DNA from 4 places in the Exiguobacterium sp. s145 genome. Region 4 is predicted to be linked to each of the others. Evidence: riboswitches for the same ligand, from Rfam matches in the RefSeq annotation. Region 4 holds a riboswitch; each other region holds the start of a gene.
What was found. A riboswitch is a leader RNA that binds a small molecule or an ion and turns the genes downstream of it on or off. The one in region 4 is predicted to bind S-adenosylmethionine.
Positions count from the first base shown of each region.

Region 1: linked by a shared signal. The riboswitch ahead of msrA (peptide-methionine (S)-S-oxide reductase MsrA) and the one ahead of mtnK (S-methyl-5-thioribose kinase) in region 4 are both predicted to bind S-adenosylmethionine.
Region 2: linked by a shared signal. The riboswitch ahead of KNQ07_RS10395 (Na+/H+ antiporter NhaC family protein) and the one ahead of mtnK (S-methyl-5-thioribose kinase) in region 4 are both predicted to bind S-adenosylmethionine.
Region 3: linked by a shared signal. The riboswitch ahead of KNQ07_RS14340 (methionine ABC transporter ATP-binding protein) and the one ahead of mtnK (S-methyl-5-thioribose kinase) in region 4 are both predicted to bind S-adenosylmethionine.

Region 1 covers NZ_JACSMV010000010.1:12,538-17,296, reverse strand. Annotated here, with positions in the region: gene paaX (phenylacetic acid degradation operon negative regulatory protein PaaX) at 1-632, shown strand, start outside; gene KNQ07_RS09285 (gamma carbonic anhydrase family protein) at 683-1,201, opposite strand; gene KNQ07_RS09280 (NAD(P)H-dependent flavin oxidoreductase) at 1,285-2,220, shown strand; gene KNQ07_RS09275 (DMT family transporter) at 2,343-2,771, shown strand; gene KNQ07_RS09270 (DMT family transporter) at 2,792-3,271, shown strand; gene msrA (peptide-methionine (S)-S-oxide reductase MsrA) at 3,362-3,892, opposite strand; SAM riboswitch class I at 3,997-4,100, opposite strand; gene KNQ07_RS09260 (M20 metallopeptidase family protein) at 4,172-4,759, opposite strand, start outside.
Region 2 covers NZ_JACSMV010000012.1:66,599-71,357, forward strand. Annotated here, with positions in the region: gene KNQ07_RS10375 (alanine/glycine:cation symporter family protein) at 1-138, shown strand, start outside; gene KNQ07_RS10380 (hypothetical protein) at 257-718, shown strand; gene KNQ07_RS10385 (aldo/keto reductase) at 823-1,635, opposite strand; gene KNQ07_RS10390 (hypothetical protein) at 1,793-1,993, shown strand; gene KNQ07_RS10395 (Na+/H+ antiporter NhaC family protein) at 2,035-3,342, opposite strand; SAM riboswitch class I at 3,421-3,524, opposite strand; gene KNQ07_RS10400 (metal ABC transporter solute-binding protein, Zn/Mn family) at 3,593-4,546, opposite strand; gene KNQ07_RS10405 (alpha/beta hydrolase) at 4,724-4,759, shown strand, end outside.
Region 3 covers NZ_JACSMV010000025.1:1,529-6,287, reverse strand. Annotated here, with positions in the region: gene tnpB (IS200/IS605 family element RNA-guided endonuclease TnpB) at 1-84, shown strand, start outside; gene KNQ07_RS14345 (aminotransferase class I/II-fold pyridoxal phosphate-dependent enzyme) at 247-1,434, shown strand; SAM riboswitch class I at 1,497-1,600, shown strand; gene KNQ07_RS14340 (methionine ABC transporter ATP-binding protein) at 1,684-2,697, shown strand; gene KNQ07_RS14335 (methionine ABC transporter permease) at 2,687-3,352, shown strand; gene KNQ07_RS14330 (MetQ/NlpA family ABC transporter substrate-binding protein) at 3,387-4,202, shown strand; gene KNQ07_RS14325 (CAP domain-containing protein) at 4,611-4,759, opposite strand, start outside.
Region 4 covers NZ_JACSMV010000030.1:8,388-13,146, forward strand. Annotated here, with positions in the region: gene KNQ07_RS15425 (2-hydroxy-3-keto-5-methylthiopentenyl-1-phosphate phosphatase) at 1-246, opposite strand, end outside; gene KNQ07_RS15430 (2,3-diketo-5-methylthiopentyl-1-phosphate enolase) at 243-1,433, opposite strand; SAM riboswitch class I at 1,514-1,615, opposite strand; SAM riboswitch class I at 1,823-1,925, shown strand; gene mtnK (S-methyl-5-thioribose kinase) at 2,004-3,173, shown strand; gene mtnA (S-methyl-5-thioribose-1-phosphate isomerase) at 3,170-4,216, shown strand; gene KNQ07_RS15445 (sugar ABC transporter substrate-binding protein) at 4,236-4,759, shown strand, end outside.

The DNA.
Region 1 (4,759 bases), on a different contig from region 4:
ATAAATCGACACCTCATGTCTGGGACGGAAAATGGCGGACGCTGATGTACACGATTCCGGAAGACAAACGGCAAATCCGTGATGAATTGCGGAAAGAGTTGTCGTGGAGCGGCTTCGGAAATTTATCGAACGGTGTCTGGATTTCGCCGAACCCACTTGAAAAAGAAGCAGAACGGTTGATTGAAGCTTATGATATCAAGGCGTATGTCGACTTTTTTGTCGGCGAATACCATGGACCGCAACAGGATCAATCACTGGTCGAACGGGCCTTTCCGCTCGATGAATTACAGGAACGATATGAACGGTTCATTGCTGAGTACAGCCGACGTTACATCGTCCATCAAAGCCGGATCCAGCTCGGTGAAATGGATGAGGAACAGTGTTTTGTCGAACGGACGACACTCGTCCATGAATACCGGAAGTTTTTATTTACGGATCCCGGACTGCCGCAGGAGCTGTTGCCGGATGAGTGGAGCGGTCATCACGCGGCCTTGTTGTTTGAACAGTATTACCGGTTGCTCGCAGAACCGGCGAGCCGGTTTTTTGAATCAATCTTTCGCGAAACCCACGATGTGACGCAAAAAAGTGCCGATTATGATGCATCGGAACATCCGTTGTTCGCAGAACGCTGAAATAAAACGCTCATCCCGAAGAAACGAGATGAGCGTTTTCGTGCCGATCGTTAATTATCAGCAAGCTGTTTTCGGAAGGCATACCCTTTATCGACGTAGGAATCGATCGATTCCTGAATCATCTCAAGATCGGCTGCCGTGAGTTCACGGACGACTTTACCCGGTGACCCGATAATGAGCGAACGGGGCGGGAATTTTTTGCCGGACGGGATTAAGGTATTGGCACCGATGATACATTCTTCCCCGATATCGGCATGATCGAGAACCGTCGCCCCCATCCCGACGATTGAGCGCCGGCCGATTTTACAACCGTGTAAAATGGCATTGTGTCCGACCGTCACTTCATCTTCGACGATGACCGGGGCTCCTTCGTAGAGGTGGATGGTCGCATTGTCCTGAATGCTGCAACGTTTGCCGATCGTGATCGGACCTTCATCGCCGCGGAGGACGGCATTAAACCAAATCGTCGACTCTTCCCCGACGGTCACATCGCCGATCAAAAAAGCGCCGGGAGCGACAAAGACATTTGTGGCGAGCTGCGGAGAACTATCACGGTACGGAATCTTCATGAAAACGCCTCTTTTCTAAAAAATGAATTAAAATTCAATCTTACTTAGTATACCATTCCTGACAACGGAAACGGAGGGAGACCATGTCTCGTCTATGCAGCAAATTAAAGATTGATGTCCCGATTATTCAAGGCGGGATGGGGAATATCAGCCATGCCGAACTGACCGCAGCCGTCTCAAATGCCGGAGGGCTTGGAACGATCGGATGCGGGACGATGACACTTGCTGAAGTCAGACAGTTAATCGAAGCAACACGCCGTTTGACATCACGTCCGTTTGCCCTCAACATCGCGATCCGCGTCTCGCCCCATGCCGAACAGTTGGTTGAGTTGGCGATTGAGGAACGGATTCCGGTCGTATCCTTGTCGGCCGGTAATCCGGCTCCTTTTTTGTCCAAGTTAAAGCAGGCGGGGATCCAGACGATCGGAGTCGTTGCTTCGGTCAAACAGGCGATTAAAGCTGAACAGGCAGGGATTGATGTACTGGTGGCGGAAGGCGTCGAAGCGGCGGGCATCAATTCACCGCTTGAGTTGACGACGATGACCTTGATTCCGCAAATTGCGGATCATGTCACGATTCCTGTCCTTGCCGCCGGCGGCATCGGCGACGGGCGTGGTCTTGCCGCTGCCTGGATGCTCGGAGCAGAAGGTGTGCAGCTCGGCACTCGATTGATTGCGACACAGGAATCCCGTGTGCATGAGCAGTATAAACAACATCTTGTGCAGGCGGACGATCTGGAAACACGAATCATCGGTCGTGAAGTCGGACAGGTTCGGCGGGTGTTGAACGGACCGTATGTCGAGGCACTGCAGCCGACGTCACTCACGGCTTTTCAGGAACAGACAAACGAATCGTTTCATATCAAAGGAGCCCTTGAGGGGGACGAGACGGCAGGATACGTCAATGCAGGTCTGATTTCCGGTTTGATTGACGATGTTCCGACCGTCGCGGAGCTGTTTAACCGGATGATGGATGATGCGTTCGGACGGATCGAACGCATGTACCGGACACTCCAGTAGCGTACAAGAAAAAGAAGCCGACCGATCTGGTCTGCTTCTTTTTCTTGTGGTTCAGGACATTTGTCCTTTCAAATGAGTGTAAAATACGTTCTACTCATAATTAGAGAAAAAGGAGGATGAAGATGCAAGGAATCGTTTTTGCTTTATTCAGCGGATTGTTCATCGCATTGCAAGGGATCTTTAATGCCCGGCTCGGTGACGCGGTAGGGCCATGGATCTCCGTGACGATCGTCCATTTCGTCGGTCTGATCGGCTGTTTATTAATTTACGGATTTGTCCGCGACCGAAAAATCGGCGGTTTCCGCACTTTGCCGCTGATTTACGCAAGCGGCGGATTGCTTGGTGTCCTGGTCGTCGTGACGGAACTAACGTCGATTCAATTGCTCGGGATGACATGGGCAATGTCGCTGTTACTTGTCGCCCAGATTTTGTGTGCCTTTGTGATTGATTTGAACGGCTGGTTTGGAGTCATTAAAAAAAGCAGTAATACCGGGCAGTGGGTCGGTGTCGGCTTGATGTTGACCGGCGTCTTGATTTTTTCATTTGCCTGAATGGAATAGGAGGGATTAGAATGGGACTCGGAATGTTTTGTGCCATCGTCGCAGGAATGATGATCAGTTTACAGACCGTTTTAAATGCACGGATGAGTCATGCCTTCGGTGCTTGGGCGACGACGACATTAGTCTTTTTTGTCGGACTGCTCGGGTCGTTGCTCGCATTGATCTTCTTTCGGGGTGGAACGCTTGCGGGGCTGGCCGAAGTCGAACCGCTTTATCTGTTTGGCGGTTTCGTTGGTGTCGGGGTTGTCTTTTGTGTCATGCGGGGAATTCAGTTGCTCGGACCGTCGATTGCGATTTCCGTCGTCCTGATTTCGCAACTCAGTTTTGCGCTCTGTGTCGACGTCTTTGGCTGGTTCGGTTTACCGAAAGTCGAGTTGTCGTTCGGTCAAATCATCGGTCTGGCCGTCATGCTCAGCGGCATCTTTGTCCTGAAACGGTATCAGGTCGCAGAGGATACAGAAGAAGTGGAAGATGTTAAAGTCATTTCCTGAAGAAAAAAAGATATAAAAAAAGAGATCATTTCTTTCACGCCACTTCTACTGGTAAAGTGCGTGAAAGGGTGATCTCTTTTTGAAGCTGAATCAGACAGTGACTTCTTCTTTCCAGGCGACATCGATAAAGGCATCGCGACCGGATGCTTTCCGGTCTTTTTTGTAGTGCGTCGGATTTTTTTTGTGGAAGTCCTGATGGTATTCTTCCGCCGGATAGAAGGCGTGTGCCGGTTCGATCCGGGTGACGATTGGTTGTTTAAAACGGTTTGTCGCCGCTAAGGCGTCACGCGAAGCAATTGCTGCAAGGCGTTGTTCTTCCGTATGATAAAAAATCGCCGGAGCATACTGTGTCCCGCGGTCCTGGAATTGTCCGCCGGCATCGGTCGGATCCGTTTGCGGCCAGTACAGTTCGAGTAACCGTTCGTATGAGAACAGCGCCGGGTCAAATGTAATTTCGACGACTTCGGAATGTCCGGTCGTTCCGGTTTTGACTTGCTCGTATGTCGGATTGTCGACATGTCCTCCTGTATAGCCGGATACGATACTGTGAATCCCCGGCAGTTCCTCAAATGGTGTCACCATGCACCAGAAACATCCTCCTGCAAATGTTGCTTTTTCCATGTCATCTCTCCCTTTCCCTTGGCTTCTTGAGCCTTAATCCTGTCATGTCTGACAGTGAGAAAACGAAAACGACTCCTTTGCTTGGTTGCAAAAGGAGTCGCCGCTTTTTATCAACCAAAGCTTTCGCTTTGCTGGTCGTAGCACCTTGCTGTACGCAGGTTGCTGGGACGTCATCGATCCAGATCTCTCGGTCCACTCTTGATAAGTGTTATATGAAGTTGATGTAAGTTCGTTATCATTGGGATGATAATACCATTCATAAAAGTGGAAAGTCAATCCTTATGTTTGCAGGGCACGAAGAACGGTCGCTCCTAACGTTTTCGCTCCAATCAGTAGAGCCCGCTCATCGATTTCATATTTCGGATGGTGTTGCGGATAAATCGTCCGCCCATCCGTTTTTGCAGAGCCCGTGAAGAAATAACTGCCCGGTACTTTTTCGAGGTAATAGGCAAAGTCATCCGCTGCCATCATCGGTTTCATCTCGCGAACCTGTGCTTCCGGTAAAAAACCGGCGGCTTCCTGGACGAGCTGTGTTTCATCCGGATGATTCCAAAGCGACGGATAACCGGTCGTGAAATCGATCGAATAATCAGCGCCGACTCCGGTGCAGGTCGTCCGGGCGACGAGGTCCACCTGTTGACGTAACTGGTGCCGGAGTTGTTCATTGAACGTCCGGATTTCTCCGACGATCCGGGCTTCACCGGTGACGATGTTCGGAGCCGTTCCGGCGTGGAACGAACCGATCGCAACGATAGCCGGCTCAAACGGATCAACCCGCCGGCTGACGAGATGCTGGAGATTGCAGACAAGCTGGGCACCGGCGACGAGCGCATCCTGTGTCCGGTGCGGGGCCTGGGCATGACCGCC
Region 2 (4,759 bases), on a different contig from region 4:
CTCGCACTGGATGATTATTTAGTGCAACGGAAAAAGGGACAAGATCCCCGTTTCCATAAAAATTCAATTCCGAATCTTCCGGGTCAAGAACTGCTTGAAGCATGGCAGGACGAAGACCAAAAAGAAAAAGCGATTTAATATGAAAAGGATCAGAGTCATCTGGTCCTTTTTTTGTCTGGAGAGATTTTAATAATCGTCATTAAAGCAGTGTGAAAATGGGAATATTAAAAAAAACGACCGGAAAGGAGGGGGAAGGATGGAAAACGTACACTATGTACGTGTCGCGGATGCCGTTTGGGATTCGTTTGGAGATGATCCCCATATCATCATGGACTGGATTTTATTTATCCATGAAACACAACCCGATCATGAACAATTGTTTGCACTCGAAGAAACGACTCCGTTGTATCAGTTGATGAGTCAAATCGATATCTTCATTGATCAAGAGACCCATTATAATCTGGGACGGGCGATTGTCGGAGAGGAACTGATCGTCAATGAAGAGCATGCAGCAATCGTCGGTATCCTTCCCTTACCGTTGCTCATCATTTCTTCGGAGGTCATGCGAAATTTTGATCGCCAAGCACTTGAAGTGATTTATCAGGAAGCCGGCCGACAAGGTGATTTTGATGAGGTCTGGGAACAGTTCGGAAATTTATGCGCTTATTTTCACCAGGCGGAAGAGGCGCAGGATACGATTCTCGTCTATTATGTCTGACGGTCCATCACTCATATAGGAAAAAGGGGAGGTGGATGTGAATATCCGCCTCCCCTTCGTCTATAGAAAAACCATTTTTCTTTAAACCGATTGTGTATGTGTACTTAAAAATCGATTTCGTCCGGATCCGGTCCGAGACGGACATCGGTTGCCAAACGGTCAATTTTCTCGAGATCATCTGCATCGAGTTGGAAGTCAAAGACGTCAAAGTTTTCCGCAATGCGTTCGGGTGTGACCGATTTTGGAAGCGCCACGATGCCGTTGTCTAAATGCCAACGCAAGACGACTTGTGAAGGGGATTTGCCGTGTTTTTCGGCAATTTCCTTGAAGTCATTGATTTCGAGGAATTTTCCTTGCATGAGTGGGCTCCACGCCTCGACTTGAATGCTGTGGTCCTGTAAATATTCATGCAACTCATGTTGCGGAAGTTGCGGATGAAGTTCAACCTGATTGATCATCGGTGTCATTAATCCTTCTTCAGCAAGTGTATCGAGATGATGTTCTTTGAAGTTCGAAACACCGATTGCCTTAATTTTGCCGGCTTCGTAAAGTTCGACCATGGCTTTCCATGCTTCGATATACCCTTCAACCGGCCAGTGGATCAGATAAAGATCAAGGTAGTCGGTTTCGAGGCGTTCAAGTGACTCAGCGAAAGCTTCTTTAGTGCGTCCGGCACGAATGTCATCGTTCCATACTTTAGACGTTAAGAAGAGATCTTCACGGTTCACGCCGCTTTCTTTAATTCCTTTGGCGACACCACGTTCGTTTTTGTAAACGGCAGCCGTATCAATATGACGGTAACCGACACGAAGGGCTTCTGCGACGGCAGCCGGTGCTTCCGTCTCTTCATCGACTTGCCAGACACCAAATCCGATTTGTGGAATCGTGACACCATTTGAAAGTTTTGCGTATTGCATGTGTATACTCCTCCTTCAATGAAACGAGAATATGGAATTGCTCGTTTAGTTTAGCATGAACAAGCAAGAACGTCTGTTTCAACGCTCAAGGGAGGAAAAAGACGGTTAGAAAGCGAAATGAGGAGGGTAAAACTATAAAGGAAACGAGGTGTATTTTATGAAACGATCTGTTAAAAACGTACCAAAAGGTGTGTGGGCCGGCCTTGCAGCCTTATTAGGGACACAAGCGGCATGCTTGTTCCTCGGTGCCCGGAAGACAGGGCGGAATCCATGGGTCTGGGGAGGCGCAGGACTGATTCAGTTCCCGCTTCCAGCGATTGCTTACTTCATTCTCAACCGCCAAGACCGGAAAAAATAAGACAAACACAAGACCCGTCGCTGTTGCGACGGGTCTGTTTGTTATGAAACATTTTTTTGACGTGCGTCCGATGTTTTCCGACGCGGGAAGCCGAAAAGAATCGCAAGAGATCCACAAACGAACAGCAGGAACGGATAAAACAGATAAGGAATCAGTTCCGGAGAGGCCGTTTTCGTCAATTCCGCGGCAATCAGCAACTGGGCGCCGTAGGGAATGATACCTTGGATGCCGCAAGAGAAGATATCAAGAATACTGGCTGACTTTTTTCGGTCGATGTCATACGTATCGGCGATTTCTGCTGCCAGTGGACCGGCGACAAGAATCGAAATCGTATTGTTCGCTGTTGCGAGGTTCGTCGCACTGACGAGTGCTGCCATGCTGAATTCCGCGCCGCGACGTTGAGAGATTTTTTGCGTCAGCGTTTCTTTCAGGTAAGCAATCCCACCGTTAAAGGTGATCAGACTGACGAGACCACCCATCAGTAATGTCAAAATCGAGATTTCCGCCATTCCCATCAGGCCGTCAGACATGGATAGGACAAAACCGCTTAAGCCGAAGCTGCCGTCAATCATCCCGATGATACCTGTTAAAACGGTTCCACCAATCAAAACAAGAATGACGTTGACGCCAAACAAGGCGAGGATGATGACGGACAGATACGGAATCAGTTTATAAAACTCAAACGCCTTCGCTTCGACGACATTTCCTGTGCTTGAGACAAATGCCAGGATGATGATAGTCAGAATAGCTGCCGGCAAAACAATCAGGAAATTGGTTCGGAATTTATCACGCATGTTGGTTTTTTGTGTCCGGACGGCTGCAATCGTCGTATCGGAAATGAACGATAAGTTGTCGCCGAACATTGCGCCACCAACGACAGCGGCGGCCGCAATCGCAACATTGACACCGGTTGCTTCATGGATTCCAAGGGCAATCGGAGCGAGTGCCGCAATCGTACCGGTGGAAGTCCCCATCGCCATCGAGATGAAGGCGGCGATGATGAACAGTCCGCTCATCAGGAGGGACGGAGGTAAAAATGTTAATGACGCATTGACGGTTGCTTCGATCGCGCCGATTGCATCGGCCGTTCCGGAAAAGGCACCGGCAAGCAAGAAGATAAAGACCATAATCATGATGTCCGGATTTCCTGCACCTGCTGCAATCCGTTCCACGGTCTGATTAATACCGCCTTTTGTTGTGACCGCCGCAAAAATCAAGGCAATCAAAGCCGCAATCAGAATCGGAAACTTGTAAAAGTCATCGTAAAAAATACCGGCACCGATAAAAAGAACTAAAAAGACAAGTAACGGTAGAAGTGCCCATTTATTCGGTGTAATCGTTTCGTTCATCAAACCACTCCTTTTCTACAAGTACAAAAAAAGACTCCTTCGCAAGAAAGAAGGAGGTCTTTACTGAAAAAGACGCTCTTCTTATCTCTCAAGCCGCAGCTTGCTGGATTTGGCACAGTACGATTTAATCGTCCGCTGCCGAAACATCATCGGGCCAGTCCCTCCGTCTCTCGCGATAAAAAGAAGTCATTTAATTGTCTGAAATACGTTTTCTACCGTAACGCATCTTTTACTGCATGTCAACACTACTTCACTGAAGTGCTTGTTTGAGAGTCGCGACATTTTCATTCATCAACTCAAAATACGATGCCTTCTGCTGTGCTTTCGTGACGGACTCGAGGTTGTGGATCGTAATGGCCTCCGCTCCGATTTCCTGTTGAATGACACGGGCAACTTTCGGTGAAACCGTCTCTTCGAAAGCGATATACTTCAAGTCGTGAAGTTGGGCTTCCTTGACGATCGCCGCCAGTTGTTTTTGCGAAGGCTCGTCCGACGGAGAGATACCGGCAATCGGCAATTGCGAGAATCCGTAGCGTTCTGCTAAATATCCGTAAGCGGCATGGGTGACGAGCAATTCTTTTTTGGATCCTTCATCAACAGCCTGTTGCAAGTTTTGATCAAGCTTATTGGCCTTGCTATTAAAAGCGGTGAGATTTTTCTCAAACGTTGCTTTTTTAGCAGGTACTTCTTTAGCGAGTGCCGTCGTAATTGATTGAGCCATCACTTTGGCATTGTTCGGATCGAGCCAGACATGCGGATCAAATTTGCCGTGATCATGTTCTTCTGCCGCATGTTCGTCGGTGTGTCCTTCATGTTCATGAAGCGTGGCGTTTGCTTCGAGTAAGTCGATTCCTTTACTCGTCTCGACGAAACGAACATCGTTGCCTTTAAGACTGGCTTTGATTTTTTTGGAGTACGGTTCAAGCGTCGTACCGGTTAAGAGGAACAGATCGCCTTGTGCGATTTCTGTCAGTTGTTTAGACGTCGGCTCGTACGAGTGCGGATCGGCACCGGGTGGAACAATCATCTTGACGTCGATATCGGTTCCGCCAATTTCCTTGGCGATTGCCGCGGTAGCGAATGTCGATGTATACACACGGAGATTTTGGTCGGCCGCATCCTGAGTGGATTCGGAAGAACCGCAGGCAGCAAGAAAAGCAGCTCCTGCAAAGGCGACCGTGAAAGCTGAAAGTAATTTTTTCATATGAATAAACCCTCCAAAAAAATATTAAAACGTAATTATTCCGATTTGAACCTTTTCACTATAACGAATCCGAAACCAAGCGTCAAGTACCAGTCAGGGAAGACGTTCGACTTCTAAATAAATCGGGTAAAAGACTAATAAGATTAGAAATCGAGAGGAAATTTCGGAGGTGATGAGGTGAAACGGGAAACCGCTTGGCTGATGGGAGGGGCA
Region 3 (4,759 bases), on a different contig from region 4:
GATGTGAACGCAGGATTGAATCTCAAACGAGAAGCTGAACGTATCTTAGCTTCTTCAACCGTCGGGACGACGGGGTTAGCCTGATCAATTTTCGACCGTTAGGTCGGATAACTCAGGAATCCTCCACCTCTAAGCGAAGCGAAGGTGGAGGTAGTTCAACAATTATCAGCAATTATTAAAAAACTCTTTTCTTTTTTCTGAAAATTCGTTATCCTTGACGACAATACCCAACAAGGAGGAAGACAGATGAAACATTTCGCCCCATCTATTGCGATTGATCGGTTACCCGCTCCGGTCTTTGCCGAGCTCGCCCAGCGGATCGGTGCCGTCAAGGCTGCCGGTCATGACGTCATCACGCTTGGTCAGGGAACACCGGATCAGACGACACCCGTACATATTCTGGATGCCTTGAAAGAAGCGATCAATGACGCTTCAAACCTCCAGTACCCGCCGTTTCGCGGACACGATTTCCTCAAACAGGCTGTCGCGGATTTTTATCAGTCAGAGTTTGGCGTAAACATCGATCCGGCCTCTGAAGTCGCCATTTTGCTCGGCAGCAAAGCCGGTATCGTCGCTTTACCGCAAACGATCGTCAATCCCGGTGAAGGTGTCATTGTTCCTGATCCCGGATACCCGGATTACTTATCCGGCGCCGCCCTTGCCGGAGCTTACCCGATCACATTGCCGCTCCTTGCGGAAAATGCCTTTTTACCTGACTACACGTTACTTGATACGACAGATGTCGAACGGGCCCGGATGTTGTTCCTCAACTACCCGAGCAATCCGACCGGGGCGACGGCAACAGCGGAAGCCTTCGAGCAAACGGTTTCCTTCGCTGATGCGAACGACATTTGCGTCGTCCACGACCTCGCCTACGGCGGAATCAGCTTCGACGGTCCGACCCGCAGTTTCCTCCAGACGGAAGGCGCAAAAGACGTCGGAATCGAACTGTTTTCATTATCGAAACGTTTTAACATGTCCGGTTTCCGAATCGCCTTCGCCATCGGGAATCCGTCCGTCATCGCAAGTATCGAGACGTACCAGGAACACTTATACGTCAGTGCTTTCACACCGATTCAACAGGCAGCAACCGTCGCTCTTTCAAGCGATCAGACGTGTGTCCGCGAACTGAGCGCTCTGTATGAAGCCCGGCGTGATGCCTTGTTCGGAAAGTTACAGGAAATCGGTTGGGACGGACCGATCCCGGGCGGTTCGTTCTTCGTCTGGTTGCCGGTCCCGTCCGGCTACACGTCCCAAAGCTTTACCGATCACCTGCTCGACGAAGCGCATGTCGCCGTCACACCGGGACATTTCTTCGGCGAATACGGGGAAGGTTACGTCCGGATCAGTCTGATTGCCGACGCCGAACGATTGGTCGAAGCGGCAGAACGGATTGGTCAATTGAATCTGTTTCGTCAGACCGTTGCGGAATAATTCTGAAAAAACGTTTGACAAATGGGAATGATTTCCGTTACAGTAAGTCCCAACAGCATATCTACTTATCGAGAGCGACCGAGGGATTAGGCCCAACGACGTCCGGCAACCACCTTTAAGGAACGGTGCCACATCCTACAGAATGTTTCATTCTGAGAGATAAGTTACGAAATCTTACACTTCGTCGCTTTTTTCTGGTTGCTCTTAACTGGAAAAAAGCGATTTTTTTGTATAGGGAGGAAACGACAGATGATTGAATTTAAAGGGATCACCAAACGGTTCGTTCGTGACCGGACACCAATCTTTGCATTACGCGACGTCAATTTAACGATTCAACAAGGTGAAATCTTTGGCATCATCGGTGAATCCGGTGCCGGAAAAAGCACCCTGCTCCGTCTGATCAATGGACTGGAGACACCGACACAAGGAACGGTTAAAGTATCGGGTATCAATCTGTCGGATCTCTCAAAAGGCAGCTTACGCGAACTGCGATTGAACATCGGGATGATTTTTCAACACTTTCAACTGATTCAATCCCGGAATGTCGCCGACAATATCGCCTTCGCTTTAAAGGCTGCCGGCGTCAAACGGACTGACTTCCCACAACGGATTAAAGAGCTCGTCTCCCTAGTAGGGCTTGAAGGCTTCGAGACGAATTTCCCGAGTCAGCTCAGCGGCGGTCAAAAGCAACGGGTCGGGATTGCCCGTGCCCTTGCGAATAATCCGAGCGTCCTGTTATGTGACGAAGCCACGTCCGCTCTTGATCCGGTCACGACGCTGCAAATTCTCGAACTGCTGAAAGACTTGAATGAACGGCTTGGCCTGACGATCATTCTCATTACCCATGAAATCGATGTCGTCAAACAGATTTGTCACCGGGTTGCCGTCATGGCGCAAGGTGAAGTCGTTGAAGTCGCCCGTACATACGACCTGTTCAGTCAGCCGGCACATGATGTCACGAAACATTATGTCGATACGGCACTCCAGATCGAGTTACCGGAACGGATCTTGCGAACGACACCGGGAAAAATTATCCGCCTGCAATTCACAGGTGAAAAGACCGGTGAAAGTACGTTATCGGAAGCAATTAAACAGTTTGATATTTCCGTCAGCATCCTCCACGGTAAGGTCGACTATATCCAGAACGTCGCTTTCGGAGTGCTGATTGTCAGTTTGACCGGTCCGACCCTTCACGTGAACCGTTCCTTGACGTGGCTCGAAGAACAACTTCACACGCTTGAGGTGATCCAGGATGTGGCTTGAACGCATTGAAATCATGTTACCGGAGCTTGCGAAAGCGTTAGGTGAGACCGCCTTAATGGTCGGAATTTCACTGGGCTTTGCTCTCATCGTCGGCATTCCACTCGGGATTTTGTTGTTCATCACGGACCGCGGATTGTTTTTCCAGAACGTCTTCGTTCGCAGCATCTTGGACTTTTTCGTTAATATCGTCCGTTCGTTACCGTTCATCATCCTGCTCGTCGCGTTGATTCCATTGACACAATTATTACTCGATAACACGATTGGTCCGACAGCGGCTTCCGTCAGTCTGAGTGTCGCTGCCATCCCGTTTCTCGCCCGGCTCGTCGAGACATCGCTCCGTGAGATTCCACCGGGATTGATTGAAGCAGCGGAAGCATGCGGCGCGACACCGGTGCGGATCATCCTGAGCGCCCTTTTACCGGAAGCCCTTCCCGGCATTATTCAAGCCGTCACCTTAACGACGATCAGCCTGATCGGTTTTTCCGCCATGGCGGGTATCGTCGGCGGTGGCGGTGTCGGTGACCTGGCTATCCGCTTCGGCTATTACCGGTACGATAATGTCGTCATGATTGTGACAATCGTCGTCCTCGTCATCATTGTTCAAAGTATTCAAGGGCTCGGCAATGTTCTGGCCCGTCGTGCTGATAAACGGTAACTACAAATAGAGAACTTCAAGGGAGAGAATGAAGATGAAAAAACGTTATGCCTTTTTAGCAACAGGATTACTCGGTGCCGGAATTCTTGCCGGTTGCGGTGACAGCAGTGCCAAAGAAGACAATAAATCGATCAAGATCGGCGCAACGAGCGGTCCCTACAGTGACATGGTCAAAGAAGCAATTCAACCCGGGCTTGAAAAGAAAGGCTACGACGTCGAAATCGTCGAGTTCGGCGATTATATTCAACCGAACATCGCGCTCGGCAGTGGTGATATTGATGCCAACCTGTTCCAACACTCCATCTACCTGAAGACGTTTGCCAAGGAAAAGAACCTCGATCTCAAAGGACTGATCACTGTCCCGACGGCACCGATGGGATTGTACAGCAAATCCTACAAATCGCTGGATGACGTCAAGACAGGAGCGGAAGTCGCGACACCAAACGATCCGACGAACCAGGCCCGGGCACTGAATCTGCTCGCTGACCAAGGTTGGATTGAATTGAAAGCCGACACGGATCCACTGACGGTCTCTGAAAAAGATATCGTCAAGAATCCGAAGAAACTGGTCATCAAACCGCTCGAAGCCGCCCAACTGCCGCGTGCCATCGAAAGTGTCGACATCTCTGCCGTTCCGGGAAACTTTGCGTTAGCCGCGAAATTTGATTTGCTGGATGCACTAGCACTCGAAAAAATGGATGAGCAGTATCGGAATCTGGTCGCCATCAAAACATCGAATGCCGATAAACAACTGGCGAAAGATTTGACGGCTGTCGTCAAATCGGATGACTTTAATAACGTTATCGAAAAATCATTCAAAGGATTCAGTAAACCGGACTGGGCAAACTAACATAACTCTTTTTGTATATCAGTTTATCTAAAAATGATATAAAACCCCTGAAACAGCTGCCTCCCTTTACAAAAAAGAGGTGGAACGATTTCAGGGGTTTTCCATTGAATGATGACTCTTGGAGAAGTCACGTCTTCCGCTCGACTTCTATGGGAAAAGGAAGCTTCGCTTCCGTCAGGAACAGGCGAGACCCGGTCATCAAACAGATGACAGCTAGCTTGCGTTCCGCCCGAGAAAAGCGAGCGAAGAAGACAAGGCTTCGTCAATCAAAAGCCTTCTCTCATTTTTCAAGATAGAATTCAAATCTATGTGGTGCGTCATCCATCTACAGATTGATCCACACAAAAGAACCCCCATTCTGCTTTCGCAAAATCGGGGTGATGCGTACACTTCGTTTTAAATGTTGCTTCAGGGTGTCCGGAAATTAATCGTAAAGTACGGTGCATTGTCACGGAACGCGACACCGGTATCCGCCTGTTCGAAGGTCTTGTTCATGATGTTATCGCGGTGTCCTTTGGAGTTCATCAAGCCCCAGTGCGCTGCAAAGACATTCGGAT
Region 4 (4,759 bases):
TAAGGTCTTAAAGCCGGGACGGATGACAGCCCGCTGTTCCAAAAAATCAATATAGTCCTGTTTGCGATCCGAGGGGAGCAACCGGAACATCTGTCCGACACCGGACTGGATGGACAATGATTGATCGAGGACACCTTTTTTCAACGGTTCAAACGCTTCCGGGGGAGCGAATTCTGTCATCAACGCAATGATATTGTCGTGTTCAGTCACGGTCCCGTCAAAGTCACATAAAATCCGGATCGTCATTTCGTAATCCCCCAGGCGTCGAGGGCGACCCGAAGCTCTTCCTGCCGCGTTGCGGCACTCGTCAAAGATTCACCGGCAAGTGCTGCGTCGAGGGCCTGACGGAAAGCGAGCACACCGGCCGCCGCGCCCTGCGGATGACCGTGAACGCCGCCACCGGCATTGATGACGGAATCAGTCCCGAAATCATGAACGAGCTGAGCGACGAGACCGGGATGAATGCCTGCCGAGGGAACCGGAAGAATCGTCTTCGTTTCTCCGATCCGTGTCGCTTCGACGGCAATTCCGCGCGCCAAGTCTTTGGCGAGGGCGACGTTTCCGTAAGGCGACGGGAACAACGTCAAATCGGCACCGGCCAGCCGCGGTAAAGTCCCTAGTAAAACAGGGGCTGCAATGCCGTATTCGGGGCTTGCGATTAAGGCTCCGCTTAAGGCCGGATGATTAAAGATCGGAACGGAAATGTCCGGATCAGCCGCCAATTCGCGCAGGACATCGAGTCCATATGTAAACGTATTGAGCAGGAAAGCGGTCGCACCGGCTTCGATCAAACGTTTCGCCTGATCCTTTAAGCCGAAGACGGGACCACTCAACGTAATCGCGTAAAGCGCCCGTTTGCCGGTTTTTTCATAATGGGCATTCAGGACTTCACGTCCGATCCGTGCCCGGTCAAGTGCCGGTGTCAACGGATTGTCGTATAGAATCTCATCATCTTTGACGAGATCGATGCCGCCCGCGAGCTGCGCTTCGAGTTGTTCCCGCAAAAAGGTGAGGTCCCGACCGATGACGCCTTTAAAGATGCTCATCAACAGAGGACGGTCGTGGACTTGAATCAATTGACGGACGCCCTCGATGCCGAATTTGGCGCCGGGGAAGTCAGTGGTGAATGAAGCCGGAAGCTGTAAATCTGTTAATTTGATTTGTCCGTCGAGCGACAGTTTGCCGAAGACTGTCGTTAAGATTGCTGAAAAGTCACGGGAGACGTTGTGTTCCGGATAACGGATCGTGATGTAGCCTTTTCCGTCGTGTTCTTCCGTATGAACAACTTGTCCTTTGAACGATTCAAGCTGCTGTTGTTCCAAATGATTTAAATCGGTCCACGAACCAACGGTCAAACCGAGCGCGATTTGTTCTGCCCGTTTTGGTAACTGATCCGTCGTTCCGAGTTGGTAGGTTGCGGTAATATACGTCATATCGACTGTCTCTCCCTTGTTGAAGAATACAAAAATGGTCCCTCGTCAATGACAAGAGACCATGAAAAATTGCGCGTGGACTCTTATCTGTCAGCGTAATAGCTGCAAGAATTAGCACCGTGCCAAGTGGTCGGTTGCTGCGACATCGTAGGGCTCGTCCCTCCGTCTGCTCTTGATAAGAATTGGATGAAATTGTGAAATCTAATTGCAATTTTTACATGAGATTCGTCACTTGTCAAACTATATTTTGAAAATTTATTTTTTTGAAAATACTTCTTCTATAGACGGTTCCGTTTTTGAAGCCACTTCACTAAAAAATGGAATTGACAGACGGCTAGCAACGCACGTAGTATTCAAATCAACATCAATCACACGACAACTACATATGACTCTTATCGTGAGTTGGCAGAGGGAATTGGCCCGAAGACGCCGCAGCAACCGACCATCCGGCACGGTGCTACATCCAACAGACATTCGTCTGAGAGATAAGAGGACGGAATATTCTGCCGCGCCTCTTTTCTTTGACGAAAAGAGGCGTTTTTTCGTGTGATCACCAAGGAGGAAAACAGAATGGGGTATCAAGCATTTACAGTACAGGACGCGATTGAACGGGTCCGGACAATTGGTTTGATCGGCAATGAACCGGTGACGGCAGAAGAAATCGGCGACGGGAATTTAAATCTCGTTTTCCGGATTCAGGCAGGAGAAAAACGACTGATTTTAAAGCAGGCGTTACCATATGCGAAAGTCGTCGGCGAAAGCTGGCCGCTGTCGCTCGAACGGGCCTGGATTGAACAATCGGCCCTAAAAGAATTCGCGAAAGTCGCCGTTCCGTTCGTCCCGCATGTCTACCATGCGAGCAAAGAAGAAGCATTCACAGTGATGGAAGATTTGTCGCACCTGACAATCGTCCGGGGCGGACTGCTTGAAGGGGAGGAGTATCCGTTGCTCGCGGAACACATCGGTTCGTATTTGGCGCGGACGCTGTTTTATACATCGGATTTTGCACTTGGACCGGTCGCAAAAAAACAAGTGGCGCGTAACTACTATAATCCGGATCTCTGTGATATCACGGAAAAATTAATCTTTACGGATCCGTTTTATGACGCGGAAACGAATGCGATTGAAGCAGGACTCGAAGCGGAGGTCGCCCGGATTTGGAACGACGCGGAGCTGAAACGGGAAGTCGCGAAGCTTGAAGCATTGTTCATCACGAAGGGCGATGCGTTATTGCACGGGGACTTACATACCGGAAGTATTTTTGCTTCAGCCGATGAAACAAAAGTCATCGATCCCGAGTTCGCCTTTTACGGACCGTTCGGTTTTGATGTCGGACAATTCATCGCGCATCTCTGCTTTGCCGCGTATCCGAACTATGCCGAGTTGCGGGAAGCACGGGTCAAGGATATCGACACGTTTTGGCTGACCTTTGCTTCGACGTTCAAAGCGTTATGGGAACGGGAAGCCGCCGAACCGTTCCGTTCAGCGGACGGGCTTGTTGACGATGTCCTCAGCACGATTTTACAGGACGCACTTGGCTTTGCCGGTTGTGAATTGATCCGACGGACGATCGGACTCGCACCGGTCGCCGACCTTGAGAGCATCACTGATGAAACAGAGCGACTCGAGCGGAAACGGCATGCGTTACGTCTTGGAGTGGCACTGATCAAACGCCGGACCGAATGCAAGACGTTCACTGATTTACGAAACTTCGATTTGACGGAGGAACTCAGCCGATGAGCCGATTCGTTCAGAGCATCATCTATGAAAACCGGACGGTGACGATTTTGGATCAGACCCGTCTTCCGGAAGAAGAACATTATGAAATCATTCATGACTTGGCGCAGGCGATTGACGCCATCAAACAATTACGGGTCCGCGGCGCACCGGCCATCAGTCTGTTCGGCGGATTCGTCCTCGTTCAGGAAGCGTTTCGGACGACAGGGACGCTGACTGAAGCAAAACAGGGGCTGTTGACGGTGTCGGCACAATTACTTGCGACCCGTCCGACGGCGGTCAATCTACGAAATGTCCTTGATGAGCTGAATCAGCTGATCGTTTCAGCTACGACGCTAAAAGAACTGCCGATACGTCTCGAACAAAAGGCATTGGAACTTTATACGACGGATGCCAAGACATCCCGTCAAATCGGGGTTCATGCACTGGAATTGTTCGAGTCCGGTGATCGGGTACTGACGATTTGTAATGCCGGATCAATTGCGACAGCAGCTTACGGAACGGCGCTCGCTCCGTTTTATCTTGCGAAAGAACAGGGGATTCCGCTCGCGGTTTATGCTTCGGAAACGCGGCCGCTCCTGCAGGGAGCGCGCCTGACGACGTGGGAACTGCAACGGGCCGGAATTGACGTGACCTTGATTACCGACAATATGGTCGCCCATACGATCAAGGAAAAGCAGATCACCGCCATCATCGTCGGAGCGGACCGGATTACCCGGAACGGCGATACCGCCAATAAGATCGGAACGTTTCAGCTGGCCTTGCTGGCCCGTGCGTTTGGCATTCCGTTTTACGTTGCCGCACCGCTCTCGACGTTCGATTTTACGAGCCTGTCAGGAGACGAGATCGAGATTGAAGAACGCGATGCACGTGAAGTGACACAACTTGCCGGAAAAGCGACGGCACCGGCCGGCGTAGCAGTCTTTAATCCGGCATTTGATGTGACACCGCATGAATTGATCACGGCGATCATTACGGAACTCGGAGTCATCGAGCATCCTTCCGTAGAAACGATTGAACAAATGGTTGGACAGCAAACAAACTAAACAGACAGGGGAGATCGAGATGAAAAAATTAGCATTGGCTGTACTTGCACCAGCGGTCTTACTGGCTGCTTGCGCGAATAGTGAAGCAACACCGGCGAAAAAAATCAGCGGTGTACCGGAAGGCGTTCAGGGAGGCGTTAAAATTGCCGTCATCCGGAATCTTGCGTCCGACGACCATACGAAACAGTTTTTGGACGGGGCCCGTTCGGAAGGGGAAGCGCTTGGTTTTCAAGTCAACACGTTCATTTCGGAAGGCAATGACGTCAAGTTTAAGGAGCTGGTCGCCCAAGCCGTCCAACAGGACTATGACGGATTGATCATCTCGCACGGCAAAGAGGATTATGCCTATGACATGATCAAACCGGCCATCGACAAAGGCATCAAAGTCGTGACATTTGATACGGTGACGAAGAAAAAAGACCAGACATTAAAAGGTATCACAGAGACATTCCAGGATGACCATAAACTGGCCCAGCTGTCGCTCGATGAAGTGACGAAAGTGAAGGACGACAAGCCGGTCCGTGTCATCAAACTATGGTTTGG